Pseudonocardia sp. HH130630-07: one gene and its partner. The protein of the gene in region 2 interacts with the protein of the main gene of each other region in a pairwise test. Links are inferred from orthologs where the notes say so. Each region holds a gene or a part of one and is shown on either strand. Other genes may lie near its edges.

Region 1 (5,271 bases), 3.7 Mb from region 2 along the record:
AGCGGACGGTGAACGCCAGCAGCTCCGGGGTCGCGGCGGTGGCGGCGAAGATGAGGTCGCCCTCGTTCTCGCGGTCCTCGTCGTCCATCACGACGACCGGCCGGCCCTCGGCGATGTCGGCGATCGCCTTCTCGATCCGGGCGAACCGCTCCGCACGCTCCGACGGGCTCATGGCGGTGTGCGGCCGCCCGGCCTGGATCTCCGTCGACTCGCTCACCGCGCGACCCCTTCCTGTCCTGCGTCCGATCCCGCCGAGGCTCCCCGCAGGTACCCCGCGGTCATCCGTTCCACGTACTTGGCGATCACGTCGACCTCCAGGTTGACCGGGTCACCGGGAGTCCGCGCGCCCAGGGTGGTGTCGGCGAGCGTGGTCGGGATGAGCGCCACACCGAACCCGTCCGGGTACTCCGCGGCGACGGTCAGCGACACCCCGTCGACGGCGATCGAACCCTTCTCCACGACGTACCGGGCCAGCTCCGCGGGCAACGAGAAGCGGACCTCGTCGCTGCGCTCGCCCGGGGTGCGCGAGACGACGCTCCCCACCCCGTCGACGTGGCCCTGCACGATGTGGCCGTCGAGCCGGCCACCGGCGCGCACCGCGCGCTCCAGGTTGACCCCGGATCCGGGGCCGACCGCTCCGAGCGAGGTGCGCTTCAGGGTCTCCGGGACGAGCTCGAGGGTGAGGGTCGCAGCGCCGGGGCCGTCCACGACGGCGGTCAGGCAACACCCGTTCACGGCCACCGACTCCCCGTGCCCGACGTCGGCGGCGAGCGCCGCCCGTACCGTCAGCACGACGACGTCGCCGTCGGTCCGGAGGTCGACGACCTCGCCGACCTCCTCCACGATGCCGGTGAACATCGGTGTTCCCTCCTGCTCCTCCGATCGGCGCCGACGCCGACCGTGGGTCGATCTCCACGTCCGGCCGAGCGGTCCTCGTCCCCTGCAACCGCACGGTGTCCGAGATCGTTCCCACGCCGGGTGCCGTCCACCGTTCCCGGTGGCCGGGCAGGGTGCCGGGCCGTCGGTGCGGACGCTACCCCTGCCGGGAGCGATCGCGGTCCTCCTGCGGCACAGGTCATGACCCGGACCGCCTGCTGTGCGCGGAGTCACACGGAGGCACCCGCCGCTCCGGCGCCGCGGCGCCGCCCGGTCGTGCTCAGCCGGCCCAGCGGTGCGGGCTCGCCCGGCGCACGCTGTCGCGCAGCGCCGCGACCGCGCGCCCCGGGTCCTCGGCGTTGTAGACGGCGGACCCCGCGACGAAGCAGTCGACGCCGGCCTCGGCGGCCTGCTCGATGGTGTCGGCGTTGATGCCGCCGTCGATCTCGACGATCAGCCGCAGGTGACCGGTGTCGACGAGCCGGCGGGCCGTCCGGACCTTGTCCAGCACCTCGGGCATGAAGCTCTGCCCGCCGAAGCCCGGCTCGACGCTCATCACCAGCAGCGTGTCGTAGTGCCCGAGCAGCTCCACGTACGGGTCGAGCGGGGTGTTCGGCTTGATCGACAGCCCAGCGAGCGCGCCGGCGGCGCGCAGGTCCTTCGCCAGCTTCACCGGGTCGTCCGCGGCCTCGACGTGCACGGTGACGTTGCGGGCGCCGGCCTCGGCGTAACCGGGGGCCCAGCGGTCCGGGTCGGAGATCATGAGGTGGCAGTCGAGCGGGATCTCGGTGGCGGCCCGCAGGCTCTGCACGACCGGGAGCCCGAGGGTCAGGTTCGGCACGAAGTGCGCGTCCATCACGTCGACGTGCAGCCAGTCCGCACCGGTCGTGCCGTCACGCGGGCCGACGGCCGCGGCCTCGTCGGCCAGCCGCGCGAAGTCGGCCGAGAGGATGCTGGGCGCGATCATGGGGTGCACGCGGAGCAGGCTACTTCGGCGCGGTCCGGGCACGGACACCCGTGGGCGAGGGCGCCGTCACACCCGTCCGGGGTGCGACGGCGCCGGGCTCACCCGAGCGGCTTGCGCAGCAACGTCAGGTACATGGCGTCGGTGCCGTGCCGGTGCGGCCACAGCTGCACGGCGGGGCCGTCGCCCAGGCCGGGCATCTCCGCGGGGAGGCCGGACCGCGCGTCGAGCTGCTCGACCGGGCCGGCCGGGCCGGGCCGGTCCGCCCGGCCCACGATCCGCCCGACCACCCCGGCGGTCTCGGACAGGTGCGGTGAGCAGGTGACGTAGGCGACCACACCGCCCGGCCGGACGTGCCGCAGCGCCGCGACCAGCAGCTCGCGCTGCAGCCGGGCGAGGGCCGCGGTGTCCTCCGGGCGCCGGCGCCACCGGGCCTCGGGCCGGCGCCGCAGCGCACCGAGCCCGGTGCACGGGGCGTCGACCAGCACCCGGTCGAAGACGCCGTCGGGCAGCGGGGCCTCGCGGCCGTCGGCGACGTGCACGGTCACCGGGAGCTCGTCGGTGACGGACCGGACCAGCCCGGCCCGGTGCTCGCTGGACTCCACCGCGTCCAGGGTGCCGCCGAGCGCGGCGACCAGCCCCCCGAGCAGCGACGACTTCCCGCCCGGCCCGGCACACAGGTCCAGCCAGCGCCCGGTGTCCTCCCCGTGCAGCTCGGCCCGGGCCAGGGCGGCCGCCACGAGCTGGCTGCCCTCGTCCTGGACCAGCGCCAGGCCCTCGGCGACGGCGTCGAGCTCGCCGATGTCGCCGCTGCCCGGTTCCAGGTGCACCCCGTAGGGCGACCACGGCGCCTGCTCTCCCCCGGTGGCCAGCGCGAGCTCCTCGGCGGAGATCTCGCCGGGGCGGGCGAGCAGGTGCACCCGGGGCCGGGCGTCGTCGGCGGCCAGTGCGGCGGTCAGCTCCTCGCCGGTGTCGCCGAGCGCGTCGGCGAACGCCTGGGCGATCCACCGGGGGTGGGCGTGGCGCAGCGCGGCCGCGCCCACCGGGTCCTCGGCGGCGTCCGGGGCGAGCCGGTCGAGCCACTCGCCCTCGTCGTGCTCGCCGATCCGGCGCAGCACGGCGTTGACGAAGCCGGCCGACTGCGAACCGTGGTCGCCGCGCACGAGCTCGACGCAGGTCGAGACGGCGGCGTGCGCCGGGACCCTGGTCCGCAGCAGCTGGTAGGCGCCCAGCCGCAGCGCGTCGAGCAGCGGGTGCTCGATCTTCGACAGCGGCCGGTCGGTGCACGCGTCGATGATCGTGTCGAGCAGTCCCTGGGCGCGCAGGGTGCCGTAGCCCAGCTCGGTGGCCAGGGCGGCGTCACGGTCCCGGAGCCGGTACCGGCGCAGGATGCCCGGCAGCGCGAGGTTCGCGTAGGCGTCCCGCTCGCGGACCGCGGTCAGCAGCTCGTAGGCGGCCTGACGGGCCGGGTCGTCGCCCGGCGGCCGGCCGGGCCCGACCCGACCGCGCGGCGGGCCGGAGTTGCGCGGGCCCGCCGAGCGCTCGCGACGGCCGCCGTCGCGGCGCTCGGAGTCGTGCCGGTCCTGCTCGCGGCGCGGGCCGCGCCCGGTGTCGCGGTCCCGGGACGGGCGGGTGTCGCCGCGGGGTCCCGTGGAGCCCGGGCGGCGAGCGACGTCGCCACCGGAGCGCGAGTGGCTGGGCCGGCGGTCGTGCCCGGCGCCCCGGTCGCCCCCGTCACCACGCCCGCCCCGGGAGTCACGGTCGTCGCGCCGGGCCCGGTCGCCACCGGGCCCACCACGCCCACCGCCGTACCTGCCGCGACCGGTGCCGGAACCACCGCGATCGTCCCGGTGCCCGCCGCGGGCCCGGTCACCACCGTCGCCACCGAAGCCACCGCGATCGCCGCGGTAACCCCCACGGTCGCCACCCGGCCCGCCGCGGTCGTCGCGATCCGGGCCCCGGCCGGAGCCGGAACGGTCCCGGCCACCACCCCAGCCCGAACCGGTCCGCTCCGCTCCGCGGCCGCCGCCGTCGCGTGGACGCCCCCGGTCCGCACCGGGGCCGCGGCGGTCGCCGTCGCGCGGGGCGCGGCGCTGGTCGCGGCGGTCACCGTCGTCCGGACGGGATCCGGGGTCCTGCTCGCTCACGTCGTTCTCCTCGGCGGTCGTCCGCCGCGGCCGGGGGCCCGGCCGTCCTCGTACCTCGTCGTCGCAGTTCTCGTGGCCGGATCACCGGCCCGCATCACGTCAGGTGCTCGCCGGCGTCGATCCGGGCCCCGCGGGCCCAGTCCGCGGCCGGCATCTGCCGCTTGCCCTTCGCGGTGACCGCACCCAGCTCGACCGGGACGGTCGCCGTGCCGGCCAGCACCCGGCGGCGCTCCACCCGCAGCTCGCCGGGGGCCAGCTCGATCTCGCCGGTGCGCAGCGGGCGGACCGGGCCGAGGCCGAGGCGGTCCCCGCGGAACTCGCACCACGCACCCGGCTCGGGTGTCACCGACCGCACGAGCCGGTCGATCGCGGCCGCCGGCGACGCGGGATCGACCCGGGCGCCGGCCGGGGTGACCTTGGGCGCGTGGGACACCCCGTCGGCGGGCTGGGGCACCGCGTCGACGGTGCCGTCGGCGATCCCGTCCAGCGTCGCGGTCAGCAGCGTGGCCCCCGATTCGGCCAGCCGCGCGAGCACCTCTCCCGCGGTGTCCGTCGCGCCGACCGGCTCGGTCACGACGCCGTAGGTCGGCCCGGTGTCCATGCCCTCCTCGAGCCGGAACGTGGTCGCGCCGGTGATGTCGTCGCCGTGCCGGATCGCCGCCTGCACCGGGGCCGCACCGCGCCACGCCGGCAGCAGCGAGAAGTGCAGGTTGACCCAGCCGTGGCGGGGGACGTCCAGCACCGGGCGGGGCAGCAGTGCCCCGTAGGCGACCACGGGCGCGCAGTCCAGCTCGAGCCCGCGCAGGGTCTCCACGAACTCCGCGCCGGTCGGCCGCGCCGGGGTAAGTACCGGGACGCCCGCCTCGTCGGCGAGCGCGCCCACCGGTGAGCGGGTGAGCCGGCGCCCGCGGCCGGACGGGGCGTCCGGCCGGGTCAGTACGGCGACGACCTCGTGCCGCGACGACGCGAGCAGCGCCCGCAGCGCGGGTACGGCCGGCTCCGGCGTACCGGCGAAGAGCAGTCTCATCGGGCCTTGCCGAACATGGCGTGCGGGCTGACCTTGACGACCGGCTCCGGCTCGCCGAACCAGGCCGCCTGGCGGATCTCGCGCATCGCCTGCTTGCGGGTCTCGGCGTCGAGCCGGTCGACGAACAGGACACCGTCGAGGTGGTCGGTCTCGTGCTGGATGGCCCGTGCCAACAGCGCGGTGCCCTCGATGACCTGCGGCTCGCCGTACATGTTCCACCCACGGGCGACGACGTTCGCCCGCCGGCGGCAGTCCCA
Region 2 (7,345 bases):
CGGTTCCACCTACCGGGCGCTCAGGTCATGTCAGGGGGAGGCGCCCGGGAACACCGTCACAGTCTACCCGCAGGGACCGACGGAAAGGCGCTCAGGACCCGCCCAGAACCGCCACAGACGGGCGAACGGCGTCCGGTGCGGGATCAAATGTGCCCGGACGGGGACGGGCGGTCCGATGGCCGTGTCATCTCGCGCTCACCGCCGACGTACGGCCGGCGCCGTCCCGAACCCGGCTCCCCACCCGGGTCGGGCATTCCGGACGGGTACGGCGCCGTGACGCGCTCGCAACGTTCCCGTCGCCCGTCCGGACACCTCCGGGTCGCCGAGGGCCGGTCGTCGTCACCCGTAGGTGTCACGGGGGCCGCGGCCGCGGACGTGCCGGGGGCCGTGCCGCCAGCTCGGTCCGCTCGGGCCGACCACCCGGATCCGGCGCACGATGTCCGGTCCGACCGCGGCCGCCAGCCGGGTCAGCAGCTGCCGCTGCAGCGTGCGCAGCTGGGTGGCCCACGCGGTCGACTCGGCCTGCAGGGTCAGCTCGCCGTCGCGCAGCGACACCGGGATGCAGTGGTCCGCGACGTCCGGCCCGACGAGCTGGGGCCAGCGGCCCAGCACCGTCGCGTCGGTCAGCCGGGACGACCAGCCACGGTCCATCGACACCCGGGAGGCGATCCGGCCGAACGGCTGCGGGTCCCGGTCGTCCGGGCCGGAACCCGACCACCGGCGCCGCCGGCCCTTCCCGGACACCACCCGCAGTTTCGGCAGTGCCTGCTCGGCCCGCTCCTCGACCTTGCGGGCGGACGCCTCGCGGGCGGCCCGCAGCGCGTCCCGGGCGAGATCCGCGCCGCGCAGCCCGGCCCGCTCCCCGCCGAGCAGGTCGCCCTGCTCCCCCGGCGCACCGCCGCCCGTGACCGGCCCGTGACCGGGGGCCTCCGCGGCTCCATCCCCAGGCCGCCGACCGGGACGGCCCGCGCCGCGACCGTCTGTCCGGCGGTTCCCCGATCCACGACGGCGTCCGTCCCCGGCTCCGCGGGAGTTATCCACATTATCCACAGGCTTGTCCCCAGATCGCCGTGATGCGGTCGAGACCTGATCCGCGCCGTGTCACCGGGCCGGTCACCGCGGCTCCGCCGCCGGTTCTCCTGCCGGTTCCCGGCGGGCCACCGTCCGGTCACGGACCTCGAACCGGGCCCCGTCCAGCTCCGCCGGCACGTCCTCACCGACGGCGGCCGTCACCAGGACCTGCTCGGCCCCGGCGACGAGACCGGCCAGCGCGCGCCGGCGGGTGGCGTCGAGCTCGGCGAAGACGTCGTCGAGCACCAGGACCGGCTCGACGTCGTCGGCCTGCAGCAGCCGGTAGGACGCCAGGCGCAGCGCGAGCGCGAACGCCCACGACTCGCCGTGGCTGGCGTACCCCTTCGCCGGCCCCTCGCCGAGCGCGAGCTCCAGCTCGTCGCGGTGCGGGCCGACGAGGCACACGCCCCGCTCGATCTCCTGGGCCCGCACCTCCGCCAGCCGGCGCAGGAGCAGCTCCTCCAGGTCACCGGTCGACTCCGGGAGCTCCGCGACGCCCGGGGTCCCCAGGCTGGACCGGTAGTCCAGCCCGATCGGGTCCGACGACGGCGCGATCTCGGCGAACGCGTCCCGGGCGTACGGGGCCAGCGACACGACCAGCTCGCGACGACCGGCGAGCAGCGCGGCGCCGGTGCGGGCCAGGTGGCCGTCCCACACCTCCAGGGTGGTGAGCGCCGAGGCGTCCTCGGGGAGCTCGTCACCCGCCGCCGGCGGGGCCGGGCGCTGCCGCCCCCGCGACCCCCGCAGCGCGGGCTTCGCGGACTTCAGCAGGGCCGACCGTTGCCGGAGCACCTTGTCGTAGTCCGAGCGGACCCCCGCGTAGCGCGGGAACCGGGCGACCAGCAGCTCGTCGAGGAAGCGGCGGCGCTCCGTCGGGTCGCCGCGGACCAGCGCGAGGTCCTCCGGTGCGAACAGCACGCTGCGGAGGATCCCCAGGACGTCCCGCGGCCGCGACACCGGTGACCGGTTCACCCGGGCCCGGTTCTGCCGCTGCGCGTTGATCTCCAGCTCCACGCCGAGCCTGCGGCCGTGGTGGTGCACCTCGCCGCGCAGCACGGCCTGCTCGGTACCCCGGCGGATCAGCGGCACGTCCGAGGAGACCCGGTGCGAGCCGAGGCTGGCGAGGTAACCGATCCCCTCGACGAGGTTCGTCTTGCCGGCGCCGTTCGATCCGACCAGGACCGTGACGCCGGGATCGAGCTCGAGCTCCGCCTCCGGCCACGACCGGAAGTCGGTGACCGAGAACCGCCTGAGGTACACCGACCGGTCAGCCTCCCTGCGCCGGGCCGGCCTTCTCGCCGGGAGCGCCGGCCGGGCCGACCTTCTTGACCGCGTGCCCGCCGAACTGCTGGCGCAGCGCGGCGACCGCCTTCATCGCCGGGGACTCGTCCTGCCGGGAGGAGAACCGGGCGAACAGCGCCGCGGAGATCACCGGCAGCGGGACGGCGTGCGCGATGGCCTCCTCGATCGTCCAGCGGCCCTCACCGGAGTCGTCGACCCAGCCCTCCAGCTCGGCCAGCTCCGGGTCGTCCTTCAGCGCGTCGACCAGCAGGTCGAGCAGCCAGGAGCGGACCACCGTGCCGCGCGACCACGCCTGGATCACACCAGGCACGTCGGTCACGAGCTCGCTGGCCTGCATCAGCTCGAAGCCCTCGGCGTAGGCCTGCATCAGGCCGTACTCGATGCCGTTGTGGACCATCTTGGCGAAGTGGCCCGCGCCGACCGGACCGGCGTGGGCGAAGCCCTCCGCGCGCAGCCCCTCCGGCCGGAGCGCGTCGAAGATCGGCATGGCGAGCTCGATGTGCTCCGGCTCGCCACCGGCCATCAGGCCGTAGCCGTTGTCCTTGCCCCAGATCCCGCCGGAGACGCCGCAGTCGACGTAGCCGATCCCGTGCGCGGAGAGCAGCTCGGCGTTCGGCTTGTCGTCGGTGTAGCGCGAGTTGCCGCCGTCGATGACCAGGTCGCCGGGTTCCAGCACGGTGGCGAGCGTCGCGACGGTGTTCCGGGTCGGCTCCCCCGAGGGGACCATGACCCACACGACGCGCGGCGCGGACAGCGCGCCGGCCAGCTCCTGCAGGGAGCCGACGTCACTGACCTCCGGCCGCGGGTCGTAGCCGACGACCTCGTGCTCGGCGGCCCGCAGCCGCTCCCGCATGTTGCCGCCCATACGGCCCAGGCCGATCAGACCGATCTGCACTGCGATGCCCCCTCTGTCCTCACGCGCCGCGCACCGCGTTGCGGGGCACGGCGATCCTCGTCGATCACGCCGGGGATCGAGTCTTCCGGTCCCGCCGTGGCCACGCCACCGCGGCCCCGCCGGAGCGGATCAGCCCGGGAGCCGGACCGGCATCAGCAGGTGCAGGTAGCCGGACTTCTCCGGGGACGGCGCCTCACCGGTGTCGTCGGTGGCGGGCTTGGGCACCGGGCGGACCAGGGCCGGCCGGTTCGGCGTGGTGAACGTCAGCTGGGCCCGGTCGGTGTGCAGGGCGCCGAGACCGTCGAGCAGGTACCCGGGGTTGAACGCGATGGTCAGCGGGTTGCCGTCGAGTGCGCAGGGGAGCTCCTCCTCCGCGGACCCGACGTCGTCGCCGCCGGCGGCCAGGCGCAGGCCGTCCTCGCCGAACTCCATCCGGATCTGGGCCACCCGGTCCGCGACCAGGGACACGCGCTTGATCGCCTCGACGAGCGTCGCGACGTCGAGCTCGACCGCCGTGGTGTGCTCGGCCGGGATGAGCTGGCGGAACCGCGGGAACTCCGCGTCGAGCAGCCGGCTCGTGGAGCGACGGCCACCGCCGGTCAGGCCGAGCATGCCGTCCCCTGCGGACAGCGCGATCTCGACGGTGCCCGAGCCGGCCAGCGTCTTCGCGACCTCGGCGAGGGTGCGGGCCGGGATGAGGACCGCGGTCGAGATCGAGGAGTCCTCCGGCACCCACTCGAGCTCGCGCACGGCCAGCCGGAACCGGTCGGTCGCGGCGAGGGTGAGCTGGGAGCCCTCGATCTCCAGCCGGATGCCGGTGAGCATCGGCAGCGTGTCGTCCCGCCCGGAGGCGACGGCGACCTGGGCGACCGCGGCGGCCAGCGCGTCGGCCGCGACCGAACCCGCCTTCTGCGGCATCTCCGGCAGCTGCGGGTAGTCCTCGACCGGCATCGTCGGGAGGCTGAACCGGCTGTTGCCGCAGTTGATCGTGGCGCGCGCACCGTCGACGACGAGATCGACCGGCTTCGAGGGCAGGGCCCGGGTGATGTCGGCGAGCAGCCGGCCGGAGACGAGCATCCGCCCCGGCTCCCCGACCGTCGCGTCGAGCTCGACCCGGGCCGAGGTCTCGTAGTCGAACCCGGAGACGGTCAGCTTCTCGCCAGACTCGCCGTCGGACTGGATGAGGACCCCGCCGAGCACGGGCACGGGAGGACGGGCCGGGAGGCTGCGAGCCACCCAGGCTGCTGCGTCCGCGAGGACGTCGCGTTCGACCCGGAACTTCATCAAGGACCTTCCCCGGTGGCGCCAGGACCGCGACCGGTGGGTCGCAGCCGTCGACGGGACGGCGGTGCGGTGGTGGTGCTGCGGCGAGCCGTGGCCCCACCCGTCCGCCTGAGGCGGTGGCCGTTCGGCCGGTGCTGGGTCGGGATCTCGATTCGCCGGGAGGCTCACGGTAGAGCCTCGCCCCGACAGTTTCCACGCCGCCCCGGCGCTCGCCCGGTGCGGTCTCCGATCTCCGGTCACGACGCCGTGTACCCGGATCGTGGGCCCCCTCGTGTCCCCTCCACACGCTTGTTCTTGGGGAAGAACTAAGAGAGAGAAAACCCGTCGTAGTAGTAAGTCCTGTGCATGGTGTGGATGGACGCCATCGGTGCTGGTCAGCAGGCCGCGTCGACTGGGGATCTGGCCGTGGGGGCATCGGTTGACAGCTTCGGCCGGCGGTGGACCGGGGCGGGTTCCCCCCATCCGTCCCCGGTTCATCCCGGGTTCACCACAGAGTTGTCCACGGATCCGGGGCCATCCGTCCACGGGCTGCGCGGCGGCTATCCACAGACTTGTCCCCAGATGTGGGTGGAAGTGTGGTGGATCGTGGACCCAGGGTGATGGGTCCGGCACGCCGGGATGCAAGCGGCGTTGCGTACGGAACCCACTCACGCCTCATCCGTCACGCTCTGTTCGACGCAGAGTGACGTCCGGGTACTCGATGTCGATCATCTGTCGGCGTGACGAAGCGCCGAGTGCCCACTACCCGACGACGAACGGGATCCCCGGGAGCGACACGCGGTGGGCGCCACGCCGGACCGGATCGAGACCGGATCGCGACCGGCTCCGACGACCGCGGGGCCCGTGGACACCCGGCCGCCGGGGACCCGATCACCCCGGGCGGATCCCGCCGGCCCCGCAGAGACGATCTGAGCGCCGTTGTACGTGTGGGTGCGTCGGGATCGGTTCGGGTACGAGCCGTGTCCGCCCGGAACCACCCCGTACCGCCGCCGACCAGCACGTACCCGCCCCGCCCCGGCCGTACTCCTCACCCCCCGGCCCGGCTCCACTCATGGAGCTCCGGCCCGGTGTCACGAGGCCGAAGCTCCATGAGTGCAGCGGGGAGGGGGTGCGTGAGAAGGGAGCGGGGCGCGGGACCGGGTCAGTGCCGGGCGCGCAGCTTGATCCGCGCGGTGAGCTCCTGGACCTGCTCGAAGGTCTTGCGCCGGAGCGAGATCTCGTTGCGGATCTTCTTGTCGGCGTGCATGACGGTCGTATGGTCACGACCGCCGAACGTCTGGCCGATCCGCGGCAGCGAGAGGTCGGTCAGCTCGCGGCACAGGTACATCGCGATCTGCCGGGCCTGCGCGAGCGCCTTCGTCTTCCCCGGGCCGGACAGGTCGTCCAGCGTCACGGAGAAGAACTCCGCGGTGACCGCCATGATCGTCGGCGCGGTGATCTCCGAGGCCGCCGAGTCGGGGATGAGGTCGCGCAGCACGATCTCGGCGAGCTGGGTGTCGACGGCCTGCCGGTTCAGCGAGGCGAACGCCGTCACCCGGATCAGCGCGCCCTCGAGCTCGCGGATGTTGCGCTCGATCCGTTCCGCGATGAACTCCAGGACCTCACCGGGGACCGCGAGCCGGTCCTGGGCGGCCTTCTTCCGGAGGATCGCGATCCGGGTCTCCAGCTCGGGCGGCTGGATGTCGGTGATCAGTCCCCACTCGAACCGGGTGCGCATCCGGTCCTCGAGGGTCTCCAGGCGCTTCGGCGGCCGGTCGGAGGAGACGACGATCTGCTTGTTCGCGTTGTGGAGGGTGTTGAAGGTGTGGAAGAACTCCTCCTGGGTCCCCTCCTTCCCCTCCAGGAACTGGATGTCGTCGACCAGCAGGACGTCGACGTCGCGGTAGCGCCGCTGGAAGGCGACCTTGCGGTCGTCGCGCAGGGAGTTGATGAAGTCGTTCGTGAACTCCTCGGTACTGACGTACCGCACCCGCATCCCGGGGAAGAGCCGCTGCGCGTAGTGCCCCACGGCGTGCAGGAGGTGGGTCTTGCCCAGCCCGGACTCGCCCCAGATGAACAGCGGGTTGTACGCCCGCGCCGGCGCCTCGGAGACCGCGACGGCCGCCGCGTGGCTGAACCGGTTCGACGCCCCGATGACGAAGGTGTCGAAGGTGTAGCGCTCGTTGAGCCGGGTCTGCGACCGCGGTGCGACCGGGTCGCCGGCCTGCGGGGCGGTGTAGGCGGGCCAGGCGGTGCCACCGGGATCGCGTGCCGGGGCGGGCTCGGCGGGCGGGATCGGGGCCCACCCCCCTGCCGACGGGACCGGCTCGGCCGGGTATCCGCGCTCCGGCCCGGCGGAGGGGTCCGGAGCGGTGTCCGGAACCTCGTCGCCGTTCGCGCGGGCGTCGCTCTCACCGCGACCGGTGCTGCCCCCGGCGCCCGGCGCCGGGACCGGGGGTGCGGCGACGACCGGGATCTCGGTGGTCCCGGTGTCCCGGGCGCTGTCCCCGGCGGAGATGCCGCGGGCCATCCCGAACCCGGGCGGGTCGGGGACCTCGGTACCGCCGGAGGCGGCGGAGGCGTCGACGACGACGGCGAGGTTGACCGAGACACCCAGGTGCCGGCCGAGCGCGTCGCTGATCGGCTTGCGGAGGATGCGCTCGATGGCGTCCTTGGCGAACTCGCTCGGCGCGGCCAGCAGCGCGGTGCCGTCCAGCAGGCCGAGCGGACGGGTGAGACGGAGGAACGCGCGTTGCTGGGGGGAGAGCGAGGGGGCGCCCGACTCCGCGGACGAACCCGACAGGTCGGCGATGA

What was found.
Region 1: the proteins of dnaN (region 2) and rpe interact in binary tests that used the Escherichia coli proteins (3 or more experiments, as listed by UniProt). The link is inferred for Pseudonocardia sp. HH130630-07 from one-to-one orthologs.

The regions. Positions count from the first base shown.
Region 1 is NZ_CP013854.1:5,967,559-5,972,829, forward strand. Bases 1-2,877 are described here. They hold rpe (ribulose-phosphate 3-epimerase), read right to left. Parts: upstream 1,844-2,877; coding sequence 1,157-1,843; downstream 1-1,156. Other genes in these bases: AFB00_RS28140 (bifunctional 3,4-dihydroxy-2-butanone-4-phosphate synthase/GTP cyclohydrolase II), read right to left, coding at 1-172; AFB00_RS28145 (riboflavin synthase), read right to left, coding at 214-858; AFB00_RS28155 (RsmB/NOP family class I SAM-dependent RNA methyltransferase), read right to left, coding at 1,942-2,877. Outside these bases: more of AFB00_RS28155, read right to left, coding at 2,878-3,285; AFB00_RS28160 (methionyl-tRNA formyltransferase), read right to left, coding at 4,082-5,014; def (peptide deformylase), read right to left, coding at 5,011-5,271. UniProt on the Escherichia coli protein: Catalyzes the reversible epimerization of D-ribulose 5-phosphate to D-xylulose 5-phosphate.
Region 2 is NZ_CP013854.1:2,293,013-2,300,357, forward strand. Bases 2,476-5,446 are described here. They hold dnaN (DNA polymerase III subunit beta), read right to left. Parts: upstream 4,553-5,446; coding sequence 3,398-4,552; downstream 2,476-3,397. Other genes in these bases: gnd (phosphogluconate dehydrogenase (NAD(+)-dependent, decarboxylating)), read right to left, coding at 2,476-3,238. Also shown: AFB00_RS11140 (DciA family protein), read right to left, coding at 340-1,050; DNA replication/repair protein RecF, read right to left, coding at 1,114-2,331; more of gnd, read right to left, coding at 2,339-2,475; chromosomal replication initiator protein DnaA, read right to left, coding at 5,694-7,345. UniProt on the Escherichia coli protein: Confers DNA tethering and processivity to DNA polymerases and other proteins. Acts as a clamp, forming a ring around DNA (a reaction catalyzed by the clamp-loading complex) which diffuses in an ATP-independent manner freely and bidirectionally along dsDNA.